One region of the Nesterenkonia aerolata genome, then DNA from elsewhere that is predicted to be linked to it. Evidence: riboswitches for the same ligand, from Rfam matches in the RefSeq annotation. Region 1 holds a riboswitch; each other region holds the start of a gene.
What was found. Region 1 has a riboswitch for S-adenosylmethionine ahead of RIL96_RS05395 (acyl-CoA dehydrogenase family protein). Riboswitches for the same ligand answer to the same signal wherever they lie in the genome.
Positions count from the first base shown of each region.

Region 2: another riboswitch for S-adenosylmethionine. It lies ahead of RIL96_RS01430 (O-acetylhomoserine aminocarboxypropyltransferase/cysteine synthase family protein); the one in region 1 lies ahead of RIL96_RS05395 (acyl-CoA dehydrogenase family protein).
Region 3: another riboswitch for S-adenosylmethionine. It lies ahead of RIL96_RS12060 (O-acetylhomoserine aminocarboxypropyltransferase/cysteine synthase family protein); the one in region 1 lies ahead of RIL96_RS05395 (acyl-CoA dehydrogenase family protein).

Region 1 covers NZ_JAVKGR010000004.1:69,592-74,769, forward strand. Annotated here, with positions in the region: gene RIL96_RS05380 (fatty acyl-CoA synthetase) at 1-497, shown strand, start outside; gene RIL96_RS05385 (acyl-CoA dehydrogenase family protein) at 484-1,722, shown strand; gene gdhA (NADP-specific glutamate dehydrogenase) at 1,805-3,163, shown strand; SAM riboswitch class I at 3,286-3,385, shown strand; gene RIL96_RS05395 (acyl-CoA dehydrogenase family protein) at 3,390-4,655, shown strand; gene RIL96_RS05400 (acyl-CoA dehydrogenase family protein) at 4,652-5,178, shown strand, end outside.
Region 2 covers NZ_JAVKGR010000001.1:308,255-313,432, reverse strand. Annotated here, with positions in the region: gene RIL96_RS01440 (CoA-acylating methylmalonate-semialdehyde dehydrogenase) at 1-925, opposite strand, end outside; gene RIL96_RS01435 (acetyl-CoA C-acetyltransferase) at 1,032-2,216, shown strand; SAM riboswitch class IV at 2,360-2,492, shown strand; gene RIL96_RS01430 (O-acetylhomoserine aminocarboxypropyltransferase/cysteine synthase family protein) at 2,617-3,951, shown strand; gene metX (homoserine O-acetyltransferase MetX) at 4,014-5,144, shown strand.
Region 3 covers NZ_JAVKGR010000021.1:3,542-8,719, reverse strand. Annotated here, with positions in the region: gene RIL96_RS12080 (FAD-dependent oxidoreductase) at 1-206, shown strand, start outside; gene RIL96_RS12075 (M48 family metalloprotease) at 315-1,214, opposite strand; gene RIL96_RS12070 (YajQ family cyclic di-GMP-binding protein) at 1,225-1,713, opposite strand; gene RIL96_RS12065 (cobalamin-independent methionine synthase II family protein) at 1,967-3,202, shown strand; SAM riboswitch class IV at 3,288-3,404, shown strand; gene RIL96_RS12060 (O-acetylhomoserine aminocarboxypropyltransferase/cysteine synthase family protein) at 3,470-4,996, shown strand; gene RIL96_RS12055 (cystathionine gamma-synthase) at 4,993-5,178, shown strand, end outside.

The sequences.
Region 1 (5,178 bases):
TGGTGGACTTCGACGGCAACCCGGTGGCCACCGGTGAACCCGGAGAGATCCAGTACCGCTCCCCGCAGGTCTGCTCCGGCTACTGGCGCAAACCCGAGGCGACGGCGGAGGCCTTCGCGGGCGGCTGGTTCCGCTCCGGTGATCAGGTGGTGCGTGACTCCCGCGGGTACATCGAAGTCGTCGACCGCATCAAGGACGTCATCAACACCGGCGGGGTGCTGGTGGCTCCGCGTGCTGTGGAGGACTGCATCTACGAGATCGACGGGGTCGCGGAGGTCGCCGTCGTCGGGCTGCCGGATGACCGGTGGATCGAGGCGATCACGGCCTTCGTCGTCCTCAAGGACGGGGTGCAGCTCACTGCTGAAGAGGTCCAGGCGCACGTGAAACGTCGGCTGGCGGACTTCAAAGTGCCCAAGGCGGTGGAGTTCGTCGCCGAGCTTCCCCGCAACCAGTCGGGCAAGCTGCTGAAGCGGGAGCTGCGCCGTGAGTTCGGCTGAGGGCGGCGGACCGCAGCAGCGGCTGACCCCGGAGATCGAAGAGGACCTGCGAGCACCGTTGGACATCGACCACCTGGGCGCATTCGCCCAGGCGACCGCGCATGACCTCGCCGTGCACCGGCGGGCCCGTGAACTGGTCGCTCCGATGGCTGACGAGCTGGCCGCGGCCTGGCACACGGCGGACTATCCGGTGCACTTAGTCCAGCAGGTGGCCGAAGCCGGACTGATCACCGACGGCGTGGAGGTGCCCGGGATGGAGCGGCTCTCCCCGCTGGCCGCAGGCTTCGTCGCCCTGGAGATCTCCAGGGTGGACGGCTCATTGGCCGCGGCCTGTGCGGTCCAGGGCGGGCTGGCGCTGCGGGCGGTGGCGGACCTCGGCTCCCCGGTCCAGCGGGAGCAGTACCTGCGCCGGCTGGCCACCGGTGAGCTGCTCGGCGCCTTCGCCCTGACCGAGCCTGACCACGGCTCCGATTCGGTGGCCCTGGCCACCACGGCCCGGCGTGACGGTGACGGGTGGACCCTGAACGGGCAGAAGAAATGGATCGGCAACGGCAGCGGCGGGGGAGTGACGGTCGTCTGGGCCAGGGACGACGACGGCGCAGTGCGCGGCTTCCTCGTGGACCAGCAGGCTCCCGGTTACTCGGCGGTGCCCATCACGCAGAAGGGGGCGCTGCGTGGGATCCACCAGTCGCTGATCACCCTGGATGAGTGCCGAGTCCCGGATGAGGCGCTTCTGCCCGGAGCGCGCAGCTTCGCCGACGCGGCCGCGGTGCTGATCGCCACCCGGGTCAACGTCGGCTGGTCTGCGCTGGGCCACGCGGTGGCACTGTTCGAGACGGCTCTGCGGTATGCCCGCAGTCGTGTGCAGTTCGGCCGTCCACTGGGCGCCCAGCAGATGGTGCAGGAGCGGCTGGCCCAGATGCTGGAGTCGATCACCTCCATGCAGCTGCAGGCCGCCGCCGTCGCCCGGGCGCAGGAGGCCGGGACGATGACCCCGACGCAGGCCTCGATGCTGAAGTACCACAACACCCGTGCTGCCCGCCGGGTGGCGCAGATCGCGCGGGACATGCTCGGCGGCAACGGGATCCTGCTCGAGCACGGGGCTATCCAGCACGTCGCCGATATCGAAGCCCTGCACACCTACGAGGGTACGGAGTCGATGCAGGCACTGCTGCTGGGCCGGGAGCTCACCGGTGTCTCGGCCTTCGGCTGGGCCGGGAGCTGATGGCGGCTGAGCGCTGTGGGGGTCCGAATCCGCCGCGGGGTTGTTAGTGTGAACACCAGAATCCCCGCAGGAAGGAGCTCCCATGAGCCTCACCACCGATCATCTGGAGTCGGTCTACGAGCAGGTCATTTCACGCAACCCCGGTGAGGACGAGTTCCACCAAGCGGTGCGTGAAGTCTTCGACTCCCTCCACCCCGTCCTGGCCGACCACCCGCAGTATGTGGAGGCCTCCGTCCTGGAGCGGATCTGCGAGCCTGAGCGGCAGATCACCTTCCGGGTGCCCTGGGTGGACGATGACGGCCGGGTGCAGATCAACCGGGGCTTCCGGGTGCAGTTCAACTCCGCGCTGGGACCGTATAAGGGCGGTCTGCGTTTCCATCCGACGGTGCTGGCCGGCACGGTGAAGTTCCTCGGCTTCGAGCAGACCTTCAAGAATGCGCTGACCGGGTTGCCCATCGGCGGCGGCAAGGGCGGGGCCGACTTCGATCCCAAGGGGCGCAGCGAAGCCGAGATCATGCGGTTCTGCCAGTCGTTCATGACTGAGGCGTACCGCCACATCGGCTATGACCTGGACATCCCCGCCGGGGACATCGGCGTCGGCGGGCGTGAGATCGGGTACCTCTTCGGCCAGTACAAGCGGATCGCCGGGCGCTGGGAGTCCGGGGTGATCACCGGTAAGGGTATCACCTGGGGTGGTTCCCTGGTGCGCAAGGAGGCCACCGGCTACGGCACCGTCTACTTCACCGACCACATGCTCCGGGCCACCGGGCGCAGCTTCGACGGTGCGAAGGTGCTGGTCTCCGGTTCCGGGAACGTGGCGATCTACGCGATCCAGAAGATCCAGGAGCTCGGCGGCGTCGTCCTGGGCGCCTCGGACTCCTCGGGCTCGGTCTATGACCCCGACGGCATCGACCTGAACCTGCTGCGCCGGATCAAGGAGGCCCAGCGCGGGCGGATCAGCGAGTACGTGGAGAAGCGGGACCGCGCCGAGTTCCTCGAAGGCCGCAACGTGTGGGCCGTGGCGGAGAAGTCCGACGTCGACATCGCCCTGCCCTGCGCGACCCAGAACGAACTCGACGCCGATGACGCCGCGAAGCTCATCAAGGCCGGTGTGGTTGCCGTGGCCGAGGGCGCGAATATGCCCACCACTCCGGAGGGGTACCGGGTGCTGCGTGAGGCCGAGGTGCTCTTCGGGCCGGGCAAGGCGGCCAACGCCGGCGGTGTGGCGACCTCGGCGCTGGAGATGCAGCAGAACGCCTCTCGGGATACCTGGTCCTTCGACTACACCGACACCCGGCTCAGCGAGATCATGGAGAACATCCACTCGGCCTGCGCGGAGACCGCCGCCGAGTACGGCCGTGAGGGCGACTATGTGACCGGGGCGAACATCACCGGGTTCCTGCGCGTGGCCGATGCGGTGATCGCCCAAGGGGTGATCTGAGCCAGCCTCTGCCCTGCGGGGCAGGCAGCGCAGCGCGCACGGCGTGGTGTTGAAGACCGTGCTGTGTCGAAGTGTGACGTCCGGCGTGACCTACTCGGTCACGCCGGATTAGTGTGAGGTGCGACCCATCCAGAGCGGCTGAGAGATCTGGCTCGACGACGCCGCAGCAACCCGGGATTCTGTGAGGATCGGCTCGGGTGCTACCGCCAGGATCGATGGAGGAGCGATGAGCGTTTCTGTGCACCCACCCACCCCTTACGACGTGCCTGGTCAGGCTGCGGGCTTGCTGCATGTCCCCATCAGTGACGCGCTGCGCCAGGCGCTCACCGCACTCGGCGATGGCGCGGTGAGCCGCGAGACGGACCGGACGTTGGCCTTCCAGGAGATCCGCGCACTGCTCGACGCCGGTATCGGGCGGCTGCGAGTTCCTGAGGAGTTCGGCGGTTTCGGGCTCAATTGGGTGCAGACCACAGAGGTGCTTCTGGCGCTCGCCACGGAGGACTCCAATGTGCTCCAAGCACTGCGCGCCCACCTGGCCGTGGAAGAGGAGGCGCTCTGGCGCGGGCCGGAGGATCCGGCGGCCGCACAGTGGCTGCGGCTGCTCGGACAGGGACAATCGGCAGGTAACGCCTGGACCGAGCCCGGTGCCGGCGGGCTGCACCACTCCGGAACCATCGTCCGGCGCACACCCGATGGGCTGAGGATCTCTGGAGAGAAGGCCTATACGACGGGGTCGATCTTCGCTGACTGGCTGGATGTCACCGCCGCTGATGAAGACGGCCGTGAACTGGGAGTCCTGGTCCGGCGGGATCAGCCCGGTGTGCACGTCCGGGACGACTGGAACGGCTTCGGCCAGCGGACCTCCGGATCCGGTGGGCTCACCCTCGACGAGGCTGAGGTGACACAGAGCGAAGTCCGTGAACTGGCCGATCGTTTTCCGTACCAGACAGGGCTCTACCAGCACATTCTGCTGACAGTGCTCGCCGGCATCGCGGAGGCTGCGGCCCGGGATATTAGTCGTGAGGTGCGGGTCCGCACCCGCGTCTACTCCCATGGGAATGCCGAGCACAGCGCAGCTGACCCGCAGTTGCTGCAGGTCGTCGGGGAGGTCGACGCCGCTGCGGCGGTGGCTCGGGCCTCCGTGGTGGAGAGCGCGCGCAGCCTTGACCGCGCTTTAGCCACCCGTACTGAGTCCGAGCAGTCCCAGCAGCGTGTGGCCACCGAGGTGGAACTGGCCACGGCACGGGCGCAGGTGGGACTGCACCGGCTGGTTCTGGACTCGGTGACGAAGATCTTCGACGCCCTCGGAGCCTCCGGGGTCGCCGCGCCGAAGGCGCTGGACCGGCATTGGCGCAATGCGCGCACTGTGACCAGCCATAACCCGTGGGTGTTCAAGGCCCGCATCCTCGGTGATCACCGGGTCAACGGCACGGAGCCTGTGCGGCTGTGGACCGTGGGAGAGCCAGTGCGAGCAGAAGGACAGAGCCGATGAGCCGGCAAGACACCACCCGGGTCCAGACGAAGAATGCGGCCCGGAGTCACTGGTCCGGCCGTGCGGAGGCTGAGGAGATCGAGCAGTGGTCCGCTGTTGCTCAGCAGGTGGCCGACCGGCTCGCCGAGGACGCGCTCGCCCGGGATCGCGCCAATGAGATCCCGCACCGTGAAGCCGCCCTGCTCAGAGACTCAGGGCTGGTCACCCTGCTTGATCCGGGAGAGCACGGCGGTGGCGGTGCGCACTGGGAGACCGCTTTTCGGGTGGTGCGCATCCTGGCGCGGGCGGACGCCTCGATCGCCCAGGTGCTGGCGTACCACTACATCAATGCCGGCAACATCACCTTCACCGTCCGGCAGGAGGCTGAGCGTCAGCCGTGGTTCCGTCGCAGTGTGCCGCAGGCGTGGATCTGGGGCGATTCGGTCAACCCGACGGACCCGGACCTGCGTCTGGCGCCGCATCCCGACGGCGGCTACGTGCTGACAGGGAAGAAGCGGTACTCCACCGGCTCCGCCGTCGGGGA
Region 2 (5,178 bases), on a different contig from region 1:
GCTTCGCCATGCGCTCTTCGAGCAGGGCGATGAGCCGGTCGGCGGTCTCCTCACCCACGGGCACGGCCACGGAGATGGCCATGCAGCGTTCACCGGCGGAGCCGTAGGCGGCGCCGATCAGGGCGTCGGCGGCCTGCTCCAGGTCGGCATCGGGCATGATCACCATGTGGTTCTTGGCGCCGCCGAAGCACTGGGCGCGCTTTCCATGGGTGGCGGCCGCGGTGTAGATGGCCTGGGCGATCGGTGTGGAGCCGACGAAGCCGACCGCTTTGATCCGCTCGTCGGCGATGAGCGTGTCCACTGCCGTCTTGTCGCCGTGGATGACGTTGAGCACGCCGGCGGGCATCCCGGCCTCGACGGCGAGCTCGGCCAGGCGCACCGGCACGGAGGGGTCACGCTCAGAAGGCTTCAGCACGAAGGTGTTGCCCGCAGCCAGGGCGACGCCGGCCTTCCACAGGGGGATCATCGCCGGAAAGTTGAACGGGGTGATGCCGGTGACCACGCCCAGGGGCTGACGCAGGGAGTGGACGTCGACCCCGCGGGCCACCTCGGAGGAGAACTCGCCCTTGAGCAGGTGGGGAGCGCCGGCGGCGAATTCGACGACTTCGACGCCGCGCTGGATGTCACCCTTGGCGTCGGGGAAGGTCTTGCCGTGCTCGTTGGAGAGCGTTTCGGCGAGCTCATCCATGTGGGTGTAGATCAGATCCACCCACTTGAGCAGGATGCGCCCGCGGCGCTGGGGGTTCATCGAGGACCAGCCGTCGAAGGCGGCCTGGCTGGAGGCGATGGCGGCGTCGACCTCGGCTTCATCGGCCAGCGGCACAGTGGCCTGTGGCGCGCCCTGGACCGGGTTGAAGACCTCTTTCGTGCGGCCCGAGGTTCCCTCGGTGCGCTGTCCGTCGATGAAGTGCGTCACCTGGTGCATAGAAGCTTCTCCTCCGCCTCGAGGCTGGAATAGTGTGTGAGCTGAGTCTCGTTGGTAATCTAGCGAGAGATTATTGGACGTGCAACTATTTCTGGAGGTCCCGCCCATGTCATCCACCGTCATCGTCTCCGGCGCCCGTACTCCCATCGGCAAGCTGCTCGGTGGTCTCTCCACTCTGCGGGCCGCTGACCTCGGCGCAGTGGCGATCAGCGGCGCTTTGGACCGCGCGGCAGTCTCCGGCAATGATGTCGACTACGTCATCATGGGGCAGGTCATCCAGGCCGGCACGGGGCAGAATGCCGCGCGCACGGCGTCGTTGGCGGCAGGGATTCCGGCCTCGGTGCCGGCGATCACCATCAATAAGGTCTGCCTCTCCGGACTCAATGCGGTGGCGACGGCCGATCAGATGATCCGGGCGGGGGAGTGCGAGATCGTCGTCGCCGGGGGGATGGAGTCGATGTCTCAGGCGCCGCATCTGCTACCGAAGTCACGGACCGGGATCACCTATGGTGACGCCACCCTGGTGGATTCCATGGCTTATGACGCGCTCTGGGACCAAGCCACGGATCAGTCCATGGGCGCGCTGACCGAATCCTGCAACAGTGGTGAACGGGCCTATACCCGTGAGCAGCAGGATGAGTTCGCGGCGGCCTCGCACCGCCGTGCCGCTGATGCGGCCCAGGCGGGCCGCTTCGACGAGGAGATCGTCGAGGTGCAGGTGCCCCAGCGTAAGGGTGAGCCGGTGCGGATCAGTGCTGACGAGGGTGTGCGGGGTGACACGACGGCGGAGTCCTTGGGACGGCTGCGTCCGGCCTTCGCCAAGGACGGTACGATCACGGCCGGTTCAGCCTCACAGATCTCCGACGGCGCCTGTGCGATGGTCGTGATGTCCAAGGAGAAGGCCGAGCAGCTCGGCGTGGAGTGGTTGGCAGAGATCGGTGCTCACGGGATGGTCGCCGGTCCCGATTCCTCCTTGCAGCTGCAGCCGGCCCGTGCCATTGCTCGCGCTTGTGAGAAGGAGGGTGTTGAGCCGGGTGCTTTGGATCTGATCGAGATCAACGAGGCGTTCGCCGCCGTCGGGTTGGCCTCTGCCGAGGAGCTGGGCGTCGAGGCCGAAAAGGTCAACGCGGACGGCGGCGCGATCGCCCTGGGGCACCCGGTCGGTATGTCCGGTGCGCGCATCCTGCTGCATCTGGCGCTGGAGCTCAAGCGCCGTGGCGGGGGCACTGGTGCGGCGGCTCTCTGCGGTGGAGGCGGCCAGGGCGACGCCCTCATCGTCCGCGTCCCCTGATACCCCCGCACCGCACGTTTATCCGAATCGCTTGCGTAATCCGGCCTCTATAAGGCACGGATTCTGCAGAGAGTTCGGATAAACGTGCAGTGGGGTGTGCCCGGGTTGCCCTGAGGGGGTTTCCCGGGCACACTGATTCCTAAGGTCAAGAGTGCCAGCGCGAAACCCCGGTTTGCTGGCCGGCAACCCTCCAGTTCGCGGTGGGGTGCCCCGGGTGACGACCTGGCCTGACCGGTCTGCGGACATTCCGCAGTACCGGTGAGGCAAGCGCGGGCCTCCACGTCAGTGCGGCCCCACGCCAGTCCATGAGATGCCACGTCCATGGGGCAGGGCCGGAGGGCTCCGCGTCGTCGGAGGTCGGGTCCTTACCCCCAGGGACCGGACCGAACGGAGACGCCACATGACTGAGAGCACGGCACAGTCTGCCCATCGCTTTGAGACCCTCCAGATCCACGCTGGTGTTGAGCCGGATCCGCACACCGGCGCCCGTGCTCTGCCTATCCAGCAGAGCACGTCCTTCGTCTTCCCCAGCACCGAGTCCGCGGCCCGGCGCTTCGGCCTGGAGGAGCTCGGTCCCATCTACTCCCGGCTGACCAACCCGACGGTGGAGGCCGTGGAGAACAAGATCGCCGCCCTCGAAGGGGGCGTGGGAGCCCTAGCGGTGGGTTCCGGGCAGGCGGCCACCACGCTGGCGCTGCTGAACATCGCTGAGGCCGGCGCCCATGTGGTGGCCTCCCCGCAGCTCTACGGCGGCACGCAGAACCTGTTCAAGCACACGCTGCCCAAGCTCGGCGTGGAGGTCAGTTTCGTCGAGGACCCCGATGACGTCGAATCCTGGCGCGCGGCCGCCAAAGAGAACACGGCGGCGTTCTTCGGAGAGGCGGTGGCCAACCCTCGCGGTGACGTCCTCGACATCGAAGCCGTGGCTTCTGCCGCGCATGAGCTGGGCGTGCCGCTGATCATCGACTCGACGCTGACCACTCCGTACCTGATCCGGCCGATCGAACACGGCGCCGACGTCGTCGTCCATTCGGCGACGAAGTTCCTGGGCGGTCACGGGACGGCCATCGCGGGGATCATCGTCGACTCCGGCCGGTTCGACTACACGCGTTACCCGGAGCGGTACCCCGGTTTCACCGAGCCCGATGAGAGTTATCACGGGTTGGTCTTCGGTCGTGATCTCGGTGCTGACGGGGCCTTCGGGGTGAACCTGTCCTACATCATGAAGGCGCGGGTCCAGCTGCTGCGTGACCTGGGGCCAGCACTGTCACCGCATAACGCCTTCGAGATCAACCTGGGGCTGGAGACGCTGAGCCTGCGCATGGAGCGCCACGTCGCCAACGCTCAGCGCGTGGCCGAACATCTCCAGGCCCACCCGGCGGTGAAGCGGGTGAACTATGCCGGTCTGGCATCCAGCCCCTGCCATGAACAGGCGCGCCGGTACCTGCCACGCGGCGTCGGCTCGGTGCTCGCCTTTGAGGTCCGCGGTGGCGCTGAGGCTGGACAGCGCCTGGTGGACGCGCTGCAGCTGCATTCCCTGGTGGCCAACGTCGGTGACGTCCGTTCTCTGGCGATCCACCCGGCCTCGACCACGCACAGCCAGCTCAGCGAGGAGGACCAGCGGGCCGCAGGAGTCTCACCGGGAATGGTGCGACTGTCCGTGGGGCTGGAGCATATCGATGACATCCTCGCGGATCTGGACCAGGCGCTCGCCGGTGCCTCGGCCGAGGACTGAGCCACTGAGCACAGCCACGCAGACCTGCCCGACGGACCTACCAGCAGAGGATTCCACAGACGATGAGCACACCGGTGCTGTCCACCACTTTGAACGACTTCGGCCACCGCCCTGCCGGAGCCCTGCAGGTGCTCGACGTCGGCGGTTACACGTTCGAGGCCGGTGGTGCGTTACCTCAGGTGGAGATCGCCTATGAGACCTGGGGGCGGCTCAATGCGGCTGGTGACAACGCGGTACTGGTGGCCCACGCGCTGACCGGTGACTCCCATGTGGCCGCCACTGAGGCGGACCCGAGCACCGGGTGGTGGGAGGAGCTGGTGGGCCCGGGAAGGCCCCTGGACACGGACCGCTGGTTCGTCATCGCTCCGGCCATGGTCGGCGGCTGCTACGGCTCCACCGGCCCGGCGTCCCCGGATCCCGACGGCCGTCCCTGGGGTTCGCGGTTTCCCTTCGTCACCATCCGTGACACCGTCTGTCTGGAGGAGCGTCTGCTCCGTGCTCTGGGTGTGACCCGACTGCACGCGGTGATCGGGGGTTCGATGGGTGGTGCCCGCTCCTTGGAATGGGCCGCGACGTTCCCGGACTGGGTGGACGGGGTGGGGGTCTTCGCCTGTGGCGCGGCTTCGACTGCTGAGCAGATCGCTTTCGGTCAGGCGCAGGTGCAGGCCATCGAGAACGATCCGGACTTCGCCGGGGGTGACTACTATGACGGGGCGGCACCGTTGCAGGGGCTTGCGCTTGCCCGTCGGATCGCGCATATCACCTACCGCTCGGAGTATGAGCTGGGGGTCCGCTTCGGCCGTGAGGCTCAGCCGGGTGAGGAGCCGTTGGGGTGGGCCCAGCGGCGGCGTGGACGCTACCAGGTGGAGTCCTATCTGGATCACCAGGCGAAGAAGCTGATTTCCCGGTTTGATCCGAACGCCTATCTCGTCGTCGCCGAGGCGCTGATCAGCCACGACGTCGGCCGCGGGCGCGGGGGAGTGGCGCAGGCGCTGGCCGGGGTTTCTGCGAAGCCCCTGCTGGTGGCTGTGGACTCAGATCGGCTTTATCTGCCGTCTCAGAGTGAGGAGCTGGCACGGTTGATCCCGGGCGAGAACACCGTGCACATGATCTCCTCGCCCATCGGTCATGACGGGTTCCTCACCAGCGCCCAGCAGCTGGGTACTGAGATCCGTGAGGTGCTGCGGCTCTGAGCTGAGCTGCGGTGAGCTGGTCTCTAGGGCGGCA
Region 3 (5,178 bases), on a different contig from region 1:
CGGAGGAGCAGTCGATCATCGAGCTGTTGGAGTCCCGCGGAGTGGAGTACACCACCTGGGAGGGCTGGCTGCAGCTGGACCAGCACGAGGTCGGCCTCGGTTCCGAGGCGACCTCGAAGGGCCCGGTGGAGCGTGAGCGGGTGAAGGTCGTGCCGCGTGACGAGATGGTCCGCATCTCCCGCCAGCTCGACCGCGATCTCGGCTGAACGCCGCCCCGAACTGCATCGAGTCCCCGATTCCCGCAGCAGTTCAGGCCGTTTTTGGCCCGACACGCTGCAGGAATCGGGGACTCGATGTGTGTGGGCGGGACTCTTTCAGCCCTGCGCCCCGGGGTCGCGGTAGCCGGCCATGTCCTCGAGCCGCCGGATGCGCTCGGGCATCGGGGGATGGGTTGAGAACAGCTGCTTCGCGCGGGCGCCGAAGGGGTTGGCGATCATCATGTGCGCGTGCGCGTCATGCTTCGGGTCCTCCGCCATCGGCTGCCGCTCGATGCCGCCGGCGAGCTTGTGCAGCGCCGAGGCCAGCGCCAGCGGATCACCGGTGAGCTGAGCACCGTCGGAGTCGGCGTCGTACTCCCGGGTGCGGCTGATTGCCATCTGGATCAGACCGGCGGCCAGCGGCATCAGCAGCACCGCCACCAGTGAGCCGATGAGCGCCAGCGGGTTCCCGCCGCCGTTGTTGTTGCCACCGCGGCCCATGCCGAAGAGCAGGAAGAACTGGCTGACCGTGGTCAGGATCCCCGCGACGGCGGCGGCCACGGAGGAGATCAGGATGTCCCGGTTGTAGACGTGCATCAGCTCGTGACCGGTCACCCCGCGCAGCTCCCGCTCATTGAGCAGATTCAGGATCCCCTCGGTGAAGCACACCACCCCGTTCTCCGGGTTGCGGCCGGTGGCGAAGGCGTTGGGCGTCGGGGAAGGGGCGATGTAGATGCGCGGCACCGGCTGCTGGGCCCGCTGCGCGAGTTCCTCGACCATCGTGTAGAGCGCCGGGGCCTGTTCCCGGGAGACCGGGTAGGCCTTCATCGCACGCAGGGCGATCTTGTCCGAGTTCCAGTAGCTGTAGGCCACTGAGACCAGGCCGATGCCGGCGAAGAGGACCAGGAAGAAGGAGTTTCCGGAGGAGTAGGCCAGGATCGCGCCGATGGCCAGCAGCAGCCCGAAGAGCAGCGAGAGCAGCCCGATGGTCCGTAGTCGTCCGTTGTGATGGCTCACTGGGGCCTCCTCATCGCATGTTCACGAACTGCAGGGCGGCGTCGTCGAAGTCCTTGAGCAGGGCGATCACCGACTGCAGATTATCCCGGGACTTCGAGGTCACGCGCAGCTCATCACCCTGGATGGTGGCCTTGACCGACTTGGGCCCCTCGTCACGGATGATCTTGGAGATCTTCTTCGCCGTCGGCTGATCGATCCCCTCCTTGATCAGGCCCTCGATGCGGTATTCCTTGCCGGAGGCGTAGGGTTCGCCGGAATCGAACGCCTTCAGGGAAATCCCGCGTTTGATCAGCTTCGAACCGAAGACGTCCGCCACCGCTTTGACCCGCTCCTCAGAGTTGGCGCGCATCAGGATCTTCTCTCCGGAGAAGTCGATCTCCGCCCCGACCCCTTTGAAGTCGTAGCGCTGGGCGATCTCCTTCTGCGCCTGGTTCAGCGCATTGGCGACCTCCTGCTTATCCACAGTGGAGACGATGTCGAAGCTTGAGTCCTTGGCCATAGGGATCCTCCTCGTGAAGTCAGGGAGACGGCGAGGCGGACGGCGGATTTCGCCGCCGAGGTGCCGTCGTCGGTGTGGTCAGCTCCTGCGCCCCAGTCTATGGCGCGAGCCTCGACGGCTCCTGGGTTCTTCGCGGAAGGCGGACTGGCGGGTGCCTTGCGGTGCACCGGCGTGATACAACTGACAAACAGTTGAACATAAATTTCAACGCCGATCACATAGACCGAACATGTGCCACGAAGGAGGCTCCACTATGCCGCAGACCCCCGACCCCACTGAGCAGATCCTGGTCACCCATGCCGGTTCGCTGCCCCGCACCGAGGAGCTGATCGCCGCCAATGCTGCCCGGGAGTTCGCCGACGACGGCCTCACCCTGATCCGTACCGAGGAGTTCGAGCAGCGCCTCTCCGCCGCCGTCGCCGACATCGTCGCCCGGCAGCAGGCGGCAGGCATCACGGTTCCCGGCGACGGCGAGTACGGCAAAGCGATGAGCCAAGCCACCGACTACGGCGCCTGGTGGTCCTATATCTTCCAGCGCGTGGAAGGTCTGGAGGTCACCGGAGAGGACATCTTCAGCCAGCCGAACGTCGAATCGTCCCCCGGTGAGATCCAGCTGACCAGCTTCCCGAACCGCCGGGACTGGGTGCGGTTCCAGCAGGCCTATCAGGACCCGGAATCCGGCATCGGCACCGGCAACACCGCCACCCCGTTCCCCGCCACTGTGGGCGAATTGGCCTATACGGGGCAGGAGCAGATCGCCTCAGACATCGCGAACTTCCGGGCCGGTCTCGACGCCGCCGGACTGGAGACCGGATTCATGACCTCGATCGCGCCAGGCTCTGGTGCGCGCATCGCCGACCGGCACTACCGGGACGAGGAGGCACACCTCTACGCTTGGGCCGAGGTGCTGCGGGAAGAGTATCGGGCCATCATCGACGCCGGGCTGATCCTGCAGATCGACGATCCCTCGATCGCCGAGAACTGGGACCAGATCACCCCGGAGCCCAGCATCGAGGACTATCGGCGCTTCACCCAGCTGCGCGTCGAGGCCATCAACTACGCTCTGCGCGGCCTCCCGCAGGAACAGGTCCGCTTCCACCTGTGCTGGGGCTCCTGGCACGGCCCCCACACCACGGATATCGAGTTCCGGCACATCGTGGATCTCATGCTGCAGATCGACGCGAAGTACTACTCCTTCGAGGCCGCCAACGTCCGGCACGAGCATGAGTTCACCGTCTTCGACGACGTCGAGCTGCCCGAGGGGAAGGTCATTCTGCCGGGCATCGTCTCCCATGCGACGAACGTCGTCGAGCATCCGGAGCTGGTGGCCCAGCGGATCATCCGTTTCGCCGAGCGGGTGGGGCGGGAGAACGTCATCGCCTCCACCGACTGTGGCCTCGGCGGGCGCATCCATCCGCAGATCGCCCAGGCGAAGCTGGAAAGCCTGGCCGAGGGCGCGCAGCTGGCCACCGCGCAGCTCTTCCGCTGACCTCCATCGCGCTCCCAAGAGATGAACACTCTGCCCCTCATGTGCTGTCAATGTTCATGATTCGGTGGTAGTGTGACGGTCTAAGGATCACGAGCACCGGTCTCCAAGGCTCTGGCCGACCGGTCGGCAACCCTCTCGCTGTGGCGGGGTGCCCCAGATGACGATCCGGCTGCGTGCACACCGCACGTGGTAAGCATGGCGCTCTCGGCGGGCCCGGAACACTGGTGACGGGCCCCTGCGCCCCCACTCGAAGGAGGGGGTCCAGTGATGGCTGACCCGCATTCCACATCCCATTCATCACCGAGGTCTTCAGCGGGGCCTGCCTCCCCGAACACGCCGGGGCAGCACACGCTCCACCGTGATTCCGGGGCCACGGCGAAGATCCATGCGGGCACCGGCGCTGAGCCGGCCGGAACCCCCGTGGTGGCCCCGGTGCACCTGAGCGCGGCCTATGAGTTCGCCACTCTGGCCGAGGCCCGGGAGCGCTTCGCCCAGCGCAGTCCGGGGCTGACCTACTCGCGGACGGGCAATCCCACAGTGGCCCTGTTCGAACGGCGCATCGCTGCGTTGGAAGGCGGCGTCGGCGCGGTAGCCACAGCCTCTGGGCAGGCCGCGCTGAGCCTCACGCTGCTGGCCCTGGCGGGCCGGTCCGGGCAATCTCCCGACGGCGAACCCGACCCGGGGGTCTCCGCCGGTCATATCGTCGCCTCTGAGCGCATCTACGGGGGTACCGCAGACCTGCTCAACGACACTCTGGCCGAAGCCGGCATCGAGGTCACCTGGGTGGACCCGCATCATCCGCAGAGCTGGCGGCAGGCGATCACCTTCCGCACCCGGGCGCTGCTGGTGGAGTCCATCGGCAACCCACACGCCGACCTCCCGGACATCCCGGCGCTGGCAGAGATCGCCCACAGTGCCCAGCTGCCGCTGGTCGTGGACAACACGCTGGCCAGCCCGCACCTGCTGCGTCCGGGTCAGCTCGGTGCCGACCTGGTGGTGCATTCCGCCACCAAGTACCTCTCCGGCGGCGGTACCGTCCTGGGAGGAGCTATCGTCGACACCGGCCGGTTTACGCCCTCGGCCGACCCGCAGCGCTGGCTCCAGCTCACTACGGCCCGCCGCCGCTTCGGAGGCCGGTCACTGGTGGCGGCCCACGGGGACCACGGTGCGCTGCTGCACCTGATCCGCGCCCAGCTGCTCAACGATCTCGGCCCCACGCTGGCGCCCTGGAATGCCCAGCAGCTGCTGGAGGGCATCGAGACCCTCGACGTCCGGATGGAGCGCCACTGCCGTTCCACCGAGGAGCTGGCCCGGCGGCTCGAGCGGCACCTCGCGGTGGAGACGGTCCGGCATCCCAGCCTGCCCGCGTCTCAGGATGCGGCCATCGCCCAGCGAGACTTTCCCCGCGGTGCCGGTGCCGTGCTGTCCTTCGAGCTGCCGGAGCGCGCCGACGTCGAGCGGTTCTTCGACTCCCTGACCCTGGTCAAGCTCGCCGCGAACCTCGGTGATGCGCGGACCCTGGCCTGTCATCCGGCGTCGATGACGCATTGCCGGCTCAGCGAGGAGCTGCGCGCCGCCGGTGCGATCACCGAGCAGACGGTGCGGTTGGCGGTCGGACGGGAGGACGTCGAGGACATCTGGGCTGACCTCGCCTCCTCCCTCGAGGCGGCGCTCGGGCACAGACCCCAGGAGGAGCACAGGCCCCAGGAGGGGCCCGGCTGGCAGACCGCGCAGCAGGGCAGCGGATTCGACGTCCGTGACGAACTGCGCATCCTGGAAGGAGTCCGCGCATGACGACGCTCCCTGACCTCGGCCTCGACGTCGTCCGCCCGGGATTCCGCACCTCGGCGGTCCACGCCGGGCAGGAACCCTGCGGCCTGACCGGCGCCGTGGTTCCGCCCATCTACCAGACCTCCACGTTCACGCAGCCCGGAGTGGACACCTTCTACACGGGATATGAGTACTCCCGCGGGGCG